Regions from separate parts of the Stenotrophomonas sp. PS02301 genome, predicted to be linked through region 2. Evidence: predicted binding sites of a transcription regulator. Region 2 holds the regulator's gene; each other region holds the start of a gene.
The links. The regulator FliA, encoded in region 2, starts transcription of late flagellar genes. The targets are predictions, from matches to a motif close to TAAAGTTTNNCNNNCNNNGGCCGATAA.

Region 1 (3,252 bases), on a different contig from region 2:
CGGTTTCGGTACGCTCGCGCAGATCGCGCTGCATGCGCTGCATGGCCTGCAGCAGATCGCCGACTTCATCCTTGCGGCTGACATCGATATGGCCGTCCAGCTTGCCGCTGGCCACATCGTTGGCGACCGAGACGGCGCCGCGCATGCTGCCCACCAGTGAACGGGCAAACAGATACACCAGCACCAGGCCCAGGGCGGCGCCGCCGAGCAGGGTGACGACGGTCAGCGTGGCCGAGGCGGCATAAGTGGATTCGGCTTCTTCGCGGGAGGCGCGCGAGAGGCGGTTGTCTTCGGCGATCAGCGCTTCGAGCGCGGCCGAGGCCTTGCGATGCTTGGCGCGGGTTTCACCGACAAAGGTGTCCACGGCATCGTCGGGCAGGTCCAGCTCGAGCATTTCGGTGACGGCGTCGTAGGACGCCAGCGAGTCCGTCCAATCCTTGGCGAAGGTGTCAAACAGCTTCTTCTGCTGCGGATTGTCGATCAGCGCGGGGTATTTTTTGATCGAGGCATCGATCTGGGTGCGAAGCTCCGCCGCGCGGGACTTGGCTTCGGCCTTGACGTCATCGCTGGCGCGGATGAGGCCCTGGTAAGCGGAGTTGCGGTACTCGCCGACCATGCCACGCAGCTCGCCGGCCATGCGGATGCTGTCCATCCGGGGTCCGGCCAGTTCGGTGGTGACGTTGTTGAGTGAGTGCAGGCCACGATAGGCCACGATGCCCTGCAGCAGCATTACCAGCAGGAGGACGCCGAAAGTCAGCATCAACTTGGGCATCAGTTTGAGGTTGTTGATCCACGGCATGGCAGGTGCGGTCTCCAGTGGCAAACGCGTCCGGCCGTCGGGGCCGGTTGCAGCGACCACGCCGGCCTGGGCCGGCGTGGCAGGGCGTACGGGGAATTACTTGATGTTGGCCAGCTTCAGGCCGGCCGGCGAGCTGACTTCGATTTCAGCGCGCGAGGCATCGCGGGCGATCTTGCCGATCACGCAGACGGTCTTGCCTTCCAGCGATTCCAGCGGGAAGCTGAACTTGTCGCGGTTGGCGCCGGCGATGCGGGCCGAGAAGGTGTGGCGCGGGAAAGCGCCGCCCATGTACAGGAAGGTCGGCTGGCCTTCAGAGCCTTCGGCGTACCGGGCCTTTTCGACCTTGCCGCAGACCATGCCGTCCTTGCCGACCGAGCGCGGGGCCATTTCCGGCGGAATCATTTCACCGGACTGGGCGAATGCAGTAGAGGTGGAAGAGGCGATCACGGCGACCGAGAACAGGGCAAGCAGGGACTTCATCGGGAAGATTCTCCGGGGATATGGGCAGTTGGCCCGGCCATGGGCGATCCAGTGCAGCCGGGTTCTGAAACCAGCTATCGGCCGGTCCGGGCGGAACTGAAGCACGTTTTTTCGTCAGCGGCCGCCACGGTACGTACCGGGCGCAGACAGCGCTTTGTTCTGTGACGTATGTCTCAGGCTGCGACGTCGTCGATGACCGGGGCCTGGCCCATGTCGGCGCTGTCGAGCAGGGTTTCGATATCCAGCAGGATCAGCATGCGATCGTCCTGGGTGCCGATGCCGGAGATGAAGCGGGTATCGACGGCGGCGCCGAACTCGGGCGTCGGGCGGATCTGATCGGCAGCCAGCGGGATGACGTCGGAGACGCTGTCGACGACGATGCCGACGACGCGGTCTTCGACGTTGAGCACGATCATGACGGTGAAGGCGTCGTAGGTGGCATTTTCCAGGCGCAGCTTGAGGCGCAGGTCGATGACGGGGACGATGGTGCCGCGCAGGTTGATGACGCCTTTGATGTAGTCCGGGGCATCGGGGACGCGGGTGACGGAGTCGTAGCCGCGGATTTCCTGGACTTTAAGGATGTCCACGCCGTAGTGCTCGGCGCCGAGGGTGAAGCTGAGGTATTCGCCGCCGTCGCTGGCGGCGTTGGTATTCTTGTCGTTCATCGAGGGGTCCTGGGTCGGGCGTGGCGGTCGAATAACCGGGGGTCACGCTGGATATCGGCCTGGCCGGGGGCGACTTTAGGGTGCTTGGCGAGAGCAACGGCGTTGGCGGTGCTGCGTTCGGCGGCTGGGCTGGTGTGGGTGGGGGCGTGTCCCGCCAACCCACCCGCGCCGACCCGGTCACGCAGCATCAAACCGCCGAGCAGTTGAGGCAGCCATCAACTCTCCCCATTCTTCCTCGCACTGCGCTGCCGGTCGATGCGGAAGATGTAGCGCTGGATCGCGCTGTCGCCACCGCGCGGGAGGTCGTCGAAGCGCATGCCGATGCGCTTCATCTCGACACCGTTGGGCAGCTTGACCGCCAACTGGTTGCAGACGATCAGCGAGACATGCAGCGGGCTGCCGTCGGGGAGGTCGAGCTGGGCGGCGTAGCGTTTCTGCAGGGAGAATACGTTGCAGTCCACCGGCACCGTGACGGCCAGGCCGCCGCCGCTGATGTCCACCACGCGCAACTGCAGGATCTCACTGCGGTCTTCGTTGATCGGGAACTGCAGGTGGGGCGAATCGGTGATCGGCGTTTCCAGCCGGTACAGTTCGCGGCGCTGCAGGTGCACCAGCTCGTCGGGGAAGGGCACGCGGAAAGCAACATGCCCTTCGTTGCGAACGCGTTCCAGGCCATCCAGGCGGAAGCGCACCATCACCCGGTCCAGCTGGGCGAAGCAGAGCAGGTGGCCGGCGTCTTCGGCGGCGCGGTTGGCGGGCTCGGACGGGCTGCCGTCCAGCAGCAGCCAATCGTCGTCTTCGTCCAGTTCCAGCACCGCGGTGGGGAAGGATTGATCGCGGCCGCCCAGATGGGCGTTGATCAACGAACGCTGGTCGATCAGCGCCTGCAGCAACTGCCGGATCTGGCGGGGATTGCGGACCAGGTACCTGTCATCCGTGCCGTCGTCGTGCGCGGCATGGGATCGGTCGTGTGCGTCGAGGCTGCCTTCGGACATGGAATCTGCTGAGTTGGGCGGGTGCTGGCATGCGTAGATGCCGGGGCTCAGTCCGTTTATCGGCAGTAGTTCACATTTATGTAGGGGAATTGTGCGGCTGTGGCGTGGCATGGCACCGGCGAAACGACGACACCCCGCCGGAGCGGGGTGTCGAAGGTCGATCGATCACGTGCCGAACGCGATCAGAATTCCTGCCACTCGGTATCGTTGGCCAGGGCCGGTTCACGGCTCATGACACGGCGGGGCGCGGCCACCACGCTGCGCGGCTTGGCCGGTGCCGCAGCGCGCGGCGGGGCGGGTGCGCGGATGACGG
Region 2 (3,252 bases):
GTCCAGCAGGGCTTCGAACTCGTCCTCGCCGATCAGGCCGTCATCTTTCTTCGGGGCCGCGATGGCGGTCGGTGCGGCACCGCCATGCAACTGGTCGAGCAGCGCCTCGAACTCATCATCGGTGATCATCTCGCCGCCGCTGGCCGTGGTGGCAGCCGCCGGCGCCGGCGTGGCCGGCCCGCTGACGTCGAACTGGGCGATCAGCTCCGGCGGGGCGTAGCCCGGCTCGGTCCCGGCCGAGACCGAATCCAGCATCGACTGCAGGTAATCCAGCGATTGCTGGGCCGCATCGAAGTGGTGGGCCTGCAGCGTGGCCTGGCCGGAGCGGGCCATGCCGAGGGTTTCCTCGGCGGCGTGGCACAGCTCGACCATCGCCTGGATGCCGAGGAAGCCGGCACCGCCCTTGAGCGTGTGGAAGCCACGGAACACGGCGTTGAGCTGGTCGGCATCCTGGGGCGCCTGCTCCAGCGACACCAGCTGTTCGCCGAGGCGATCCAGGATTTCCTGGGCCTCGAGGATGAAGTCGGCAGCGATATCGTCTGGCACAGCACTCATGATCGTTACAGTCCCAGGTCCGAGAGCAGGTCGTCGGCGTCGTTCTGTGACACCGCATGGCGATCCAGGCCCTTCAGGGCCGGGCCGGCCAGGCCGTTGTTGTCGCGCTTGTTCTCGTCTTCCTGCGGGGGCAGGCCGAGCGCACCGAAGCCCTCATGCACGCGACGCACGATCCCGACCACGCGGCGGATGATCTGCCCGGTCAGGTCCTGGTAGCTCTGGGTCAGCGCGATTTCGGTGAGGTTGTGGCGGATCCGGTCCAGTTGCTGGCCCTGGTCGGGCGTCAACCCGTTGGCGCGCAGCTGTTCGGTGAGCGAGCGACATTCTTCGGCCAGGTCCAGCGTGCGGTGGGTGGCCTGTTCGGTCATCGCCACCACGTGGTCCAGGCGCGCGCAGGCGTCATCCAGCTCGCCGGCTTCGCTGGGCAGGCTGGGCAGTTCGCCCAAGGCCTGGCCGAGCTCGCGGGCCAGGCGGTTCAGGCCGGCCATCATCGGCTGCGTGCGCAGCGCGGCGAGGGCGTCGATTTCCCGGCGCCAACCGGCTTCGTCACCGCTTTCCAGCGCGGCCAGGGCATCCTGCAGGCGCTGCACCAGCGCGGATTTGTCGCTCAGGGTTTCCATCAGGCGCTCGCCGCCAGGCGTTCGAAGATCTTGCCGAGCTTTTCTTCCAGGGTCTGGGCGGTGAACGGCTTGATGATGTACCCGTTCACGCCGGCCTGCGCCGCTTCAATGATCTGCTCGCGCTTGGCTTCCGCGGTCACCATCAGCACCGGCAGCGTCTTGAGCTTGGCGTCGGCACGCACGGCCTTGAGCAGGTCGATGCCGGTCATGACCGGCATGTTCCAGTCGGTGACCACGAAATCGAACGGCTGGCTCTGCAACAGCGCCAGCGCGGCATGCCCGTCCTCGGCTTCGGCCGTATTGGTGAAGCCCAGATCGCCCAGCAGGTTCTTGACGATACGACGCATGGTCGAGAAGTCGTCGACGATCAGGATACGCATGTTCTTGTTCAAAGCACTTTCCTCGATTTCAATGGTTCTCGAGGCCGGCGTCTGCCGCCTCGAAGATCTTCAGCCGGCCCCGCAGGCGCAGCACGGCCTGGCCATGGATCTGGCACACGCGCGATTCGCTGACACCCAACACGGCGCCGATCTCTTTCAGGTTCAGTTCCTGCTCGTAGTACAGCGACAGCACCAGCTGTTCGCGCTCGGGCAGCAGGCCGATCGCGTTGCCCAGCTCACGCCCGAACTCGCCGCGTTCCAGCACCTGCTGCGGGGTCGGGCCGCCCTGGGCGACGGTGTCCAGCTCGCCCTGGTCCTCGATCCGCGATTCCAGGCTCAGCACCTGGCCCCGCGAGGCGTCTTCCATCAGGCGCAGGTAATCCGGCAGCGGCATGTCCATCGCGGCGGCCACTTCGGTGGCGCTGGCGGCACGGCCGGTGCTCTGCTCCAGGCGACGGATGGTCGCGGCGGCATCCCGGGCGCGGCGGTGCACCGAGCGCGGCACCCAGTCGCCACGGCGGATTTCATCGATCATCGAACCGCGGATGCGGATCGAGGCGTAGGTTTCGAACGAGGCGCCCTGGTCGGCGTCGTAGCTGCGCGAGGCCTCGATCAGGCCCATCATGCCGGCCTGGATCAGGTCGTCGACCTCCACGCTGGCTGGCAGACGTGCTGCCAGATGATGGGCGATGCGGCGGACCAGATCCGAGTGCTGGGCAATGCACTCGTTGGCCGCGGTCCGCTGGACTTCTTTGTATTGTGCTGCGCCCTTCATACCGTCACCCCGCGTTGCTTGAGGATGCGTTCCAGGAAGAATTCGACCCCGCCACGCGGCTCGGTCGGGGCCTGCCAGCGGGCGGTGCGGCGCGCGATCTCGGTCAGCGCCAGGGCGGCCGGGCTGGACGGGTAGGCCTTCACCACCGGCTGCTGGCGCTGCACCGACAGGCGCAGCCAGTCATCCTGCGGCACGCAGCCCAGGTAGTTCAGCGAGACATCGGCGAGGAACTTCTCGCAGACGCGGCTCAGCTTTTCGTACAGCACGCGGCCTTCGTTCGGGTCGCGCACCATGTTGGCCACCACCTGGATCCGGTCCACGCCGCGCTCGCGCGAGAGGACCTTGATCAGCGCGTAGGCGTCGGTGATCGAGGCCGGCTCATCGCAGACCACCACCACGGTGTCCTGTGCGGCCTGGCAGAAGGTCAGCACGCCATCGGTGATGCCGGCGGCGGTATCCACGATCATGATGTCCAGCTCGCGCTCGAGCTCGGAGAACACGTTGACCAGGCCGACGTGCTCGGCCGGCTGCAGCTCGGCCATGTGGCGGCGACCGGAGGCGGCCGGGACCACCAGCACGCCGCCGGGGCCTTCCATGATCACTTCTTCCAGCGTGCAGCGCCCGGCGACGAGGTCGGCCAGGGTCACCTTCGGCTGCAGGCCGAGGATCACGTCGATGTTGGCCAGGCCGAGGTCGGCATCCAGCAGCAGCGTGCGCTTGCCCATGTCCGCCAGCGCCACGGCCAGATTGGCCGAAACGTTCGTTTTGCCCACGCCGCCCTTGCCGCCGGTGACGGCGATGGTGCGGACCGGGCCCAGCGGCTGGCTTCGGGTAGCCGACAACGGGAAGGTCTTGGTCAGCTTGGCGTACTCACGCGACGGCATGGTTCAACTCCGGGTTGCAGGGCATATCGGCCGCGCGG
Region 3 (3,252 bases), on a different contig from region 2:
CTCAGCGCGGTGGCTCGGCCGCCAGTACGCGGTTCTTGCCGACCCGCTTGGCCGCATACAGCGACGCATCGGCACGCCGCAGCAGCGCCTCGGCTGGCTCGCCCGGCTGCCATTGCGCCAGCCCGGCGCTGAAATGCACCGGCACGCGCTGTTCGTCCAGCGGCAGCGGCCGCTGCGCCAACGAACGCTGCAGCCGAAGCAGGGTGGACATGCTGTCCGCTGCAGGTGTTTCCGGCAGCAGCAGGACGAACTCATCGCCGCCGAGCCGGGCGATGGCATCGCTGCTGCGCAGGTGCAGCTGGCAGACGGTCACCAGGTGGCGAAGCACCGCATCGCCACCGGCATGGCCATGCAGGGTATTGGTCTGATGGAAATCGTCCAGGTCCAGCAGGGCCAGCGCCAGCGGATGGCCGTGGCGGGCGGCACGCGCCAGTTCGCGCTCCAGCAGCTCATCCAGACCGCGGCGGTTGAGCGCACCGGTCAGCGGATCGGTCCGGATCAACCCGGAGACCTCGCGCAGCTCCTGCTCCAGCTCGGCGATGCGCTGTTCGGCCTGCTCCACTTCACGGCGTGCATTGCCCAGGTGATCGCGCGCCTGCAGGGCCTGATCCTGCACCCGGCCGGTGTCCTGCAGCACGTCCTGCAGCAACTGGTTGAGGTCGGCGATGCTGCGCGCTTCCTTCAGGGCCAGCGCGTAGCTGCTGATCCGGTCATGGTATTCGCCCGTGCTCACCGCCATGCCGTCCAGGCGCTCGATGAAGCCCCCCATGACGTTCTTCATCGCCGCCTTGGATTCGACGATGCCCTGCTTGAGCAGCCCCTGCTTGTAGATCACCTCGCGCAGGTTGGCACGCGCCTGTTCGACCGAATCGCGATCCAGCGGGCCGCCGATCAGCGAACGCACCGCGTGGACCTGGCCGTGCAGCCAGCTGCTGTCATCCAGCAGCTCGCTGATGTTGTCCAACAGCAGATCGAACAGACTCAGCAGCAGCTCCTGCTGTTCCTGCCAGCCATCGCTGCGCACGCCGATCTGGTGCGAGAGCTCGCGCAGCCGTTGTTCGATCGGCTGCAGCGGCTGGCCGGGATGCCAGTGGCGCAGTTCACCGGCCAGCTGCACCGGCTCCTCGCGCAGTTCGGGCATGTTCTGCAGCAGGCTGGCCACGGTCACCCCGACGGTATGCCGCAGCAGCTCGCGCAGGCGCAGGCTGTCGGGCTGGCCATCCGGGGTCTCCTGTTCGATGGTGCGGATGTACTTGTCGATCAGCTGGCGCATCGCGCGGCCATAGCTGACCCAATCCGCGCTGCGCTGCGCCGACTGCAGGCGCAGGCCCATGTCGCCCAGCTCGCCGGGCAGGGTGGACATGCCATTGGCGAACGCGGCCAGCAGCGGCTCGGGCGCATCGATGCCGGCGAACAACCGTTGCAGCATCGCGCTGCTGCCCCCCTTGGGGCCGGGCGCCGGCTCGCTGGCGGCCTCCACCCCTGTGCCCACGCTCTGCCGCCGCGACAGCAGCCGCCCGACGGCGGTGCCGGGGCTGGGGGGAGCGTCGTGCGGGTCCGTCATGCGGCAGATCCTTGCAGGGCACGGCCGGAGCCGGAGCGGTGGAGAGGTGGGAACAGTATCGGCGCAGTGGGGCCGGCCTTGAACCGGTCATGCATGGCAGGATGGTAAGCACGGCGACGGCAGGAGAGTGCGATGAAGGTGATGCTGGTGGGGGCGACCGGACTGGTCGGCAGTCATGTGCTGCGGCAACTACTGGACGACCCCCGGTGCGATGCGGTGATCGCCCCGACCCGCCGCGCGCTGGATACCACGGATGCAGCGCTGCTCAACCCGGTGGTGGACTTCGCACAGTTGCCGGGCGAGGCCGACTGGTGGGCGGTGGATGCCGTGATCTGCGCGCTCGGTACGACGATCAAACAGGCCGGCAGCCAGGAGGCGTTCGCACGGGTCGACCATGATTTTCCGCTGGCCGTGGCACAGCAGGCACGCGCCCGCGGCGCGCATGCCTTCGCGTTGAACTCGGCGATGGGCGCCGATGCGGGCGCGCGGCTCTTCTACAACCAGGTCAAAGGCCGGCTGGAGCAGGACCTGCGGGAGCTGGGCTACCCCTCCCTGACCCTGGTCCGCCCCGGGCTGATCGGGGGCGAGCGTGCCGAGCGGCGCACCGGCGAGCATCTGGCCAGCGTGGTGCTGGGGGTGCTCGGTCCGGTCCTGCCGCGCGCCTGGCGGATCAATCCGGCCGGGACGATTGCCGCCGCGCTGGTCGAGGCGGCGTCGGTGCCGACGCCCGGCGTCAGGATCGTGGGTTCGGCCGATCTGGCGGCGCGCTGAGCCGCTGACGGCCGGATGCGCGGCCCCCCGGCCACTGCGCTACCCTTTCAGCCCCTTTAGCGGTCCCTGCCATGTCCGTCGACAAGAACCAACGCGATCTCGAAGCTGGTATCCACACCGATCTGGAGGGGCGGCTGACCTACGGCGGTTACCTGCGCCTGGATCAGCTGCTGTCGGCCCAGCAGCCGCTGTCCAACCCGCCGCACCATGACGAAATGCTGTTCATCATCCAGCACCAGACCTCCGAGCTGTGGCTGAAGCTGCTGGCACACGAGCTGCGCGCGGCGATCGGCTTCCTGCAGCGCGACGAGGTCTGGCAGTGCCGCAAGGTGCTGGCGCGCAGCAAGCAGGTGCTGCGCCAGCTGACCGAGCAGTGGTCGGTGCTGGAGACGCTGACCCCCTCCGAATACATGGGCTTCCGCGATGTGCTGGGCCCGTCGTCGGGCTTCCAGTCGCTGCAGTACCGCTACATCGAGTTCCTGCTGGGCAACAAGAACGCGCAGATGCTGCAGGTGTTCTCGCACGACCCGGCCGGCCAGGCCCAACTGCAGGAGGTGCTTGATGCCCCCAGCCTGTACGAGGAGTTCCTGCGCTACCTGGCCCGCTTCGGCCATCCGGTCCCGGCCGGCTATCAAGGGCGCGATTGGCAACAGCCGCACGTGGCCGACGATGCGCTGCACCCGGTGTTCGAGCGGATCTACCAGAACACCGACCGCTTCTGGCGCGAATACGCGCTGTGCGAGGACCTGGTCGATCTGGAGACGGCCTTCCAGCTGTGGCGGTTCCGCCACATGCGCACCGTGATGCGGGTGATCGGCTTCAAGCGCGGCACCGGCGGCTCCAGCGGGGTCGGCTTCCTGCGCCAGGCGCTGGAACTGACCTTCTTCCCGGAGCTGTTCCAGGTGCGCACCACCATC

Region 1: the regulator FliA is predicted to act here: its motif matches at 1,996-2,022, upstream of QMX81_RS16050 (chemotaxis protein CheW).
Region 3: the regulator FliA is predicted to act here: its motif matches at 1,620-1,646, upstream of QMX81_RS11975 (GGDEF domain-containing protein).

What each region holds. Positions count from the first base shown of each region.
Region 1 covers NZ_JASCOO010000077.1:2,545-5,796, reverse strand. Annotated here, with positions in the region: gene QMX81_RS16060 (methyl-accepting chemotaxis protein) at 1-799, opposite strand, end outside; gene QMX81_RS16055 (hypothetical protein) at 896-1,279, opposite strand; gene QMX81_RS16050 (chemotaxis protein CheW) at 1,453-1,944, opposite strand; gene QMX81_RS16045 (flagellar brake protein) at 2,160-2,939, opposite strand; gene QMX81_RS16040 (methyl-accepting chemotaxis protein) at 3,122-3,252, opposite strand, start outside.
Region 2 covers NZ_JASCOO010000013.1:7,700-10,951, forward strand. Annotated here, with positions in the region: gene QMX81_RS05445 (chemotaxis protein CheA) at 1-555, opposite strand, end outside; gene QMX81_RS05450 (protein phosphatase CheZ) at 561-1,175, opposite strand; gene cheY (chemotaxis response regulator CheY) at 1,175-1,567, opposite strand; gene QMX81_RS05460 (RNA polymerase sigma factor FliA) at 1,584-2,330, opposite strand; gene QMX81_RS05465 (MinD/ParA family protein) at 2,327-3,214, opposite strand; gene flhF (flagellar biosynthesis protein FlhF) at 3,201-3,252, opposite strand, start outside.
Region 3 covers NZ_JASCOO010000043.1:14,734-17,985, forward strand. Annotated here, with positions in the region: gene QMX81_RS11975 (GGDEF domain-containing protein) at 2-1,564, opposite strand; gene QMX81_RS11980 (NAD-dependent epimerase/dehydratase family protein) at 1,697-2,335, shown strand; gene QMX81_RS11985 (tryptophan 2,3-dioxygenase family protein) at 2,407-3,252, shown strand, end outside.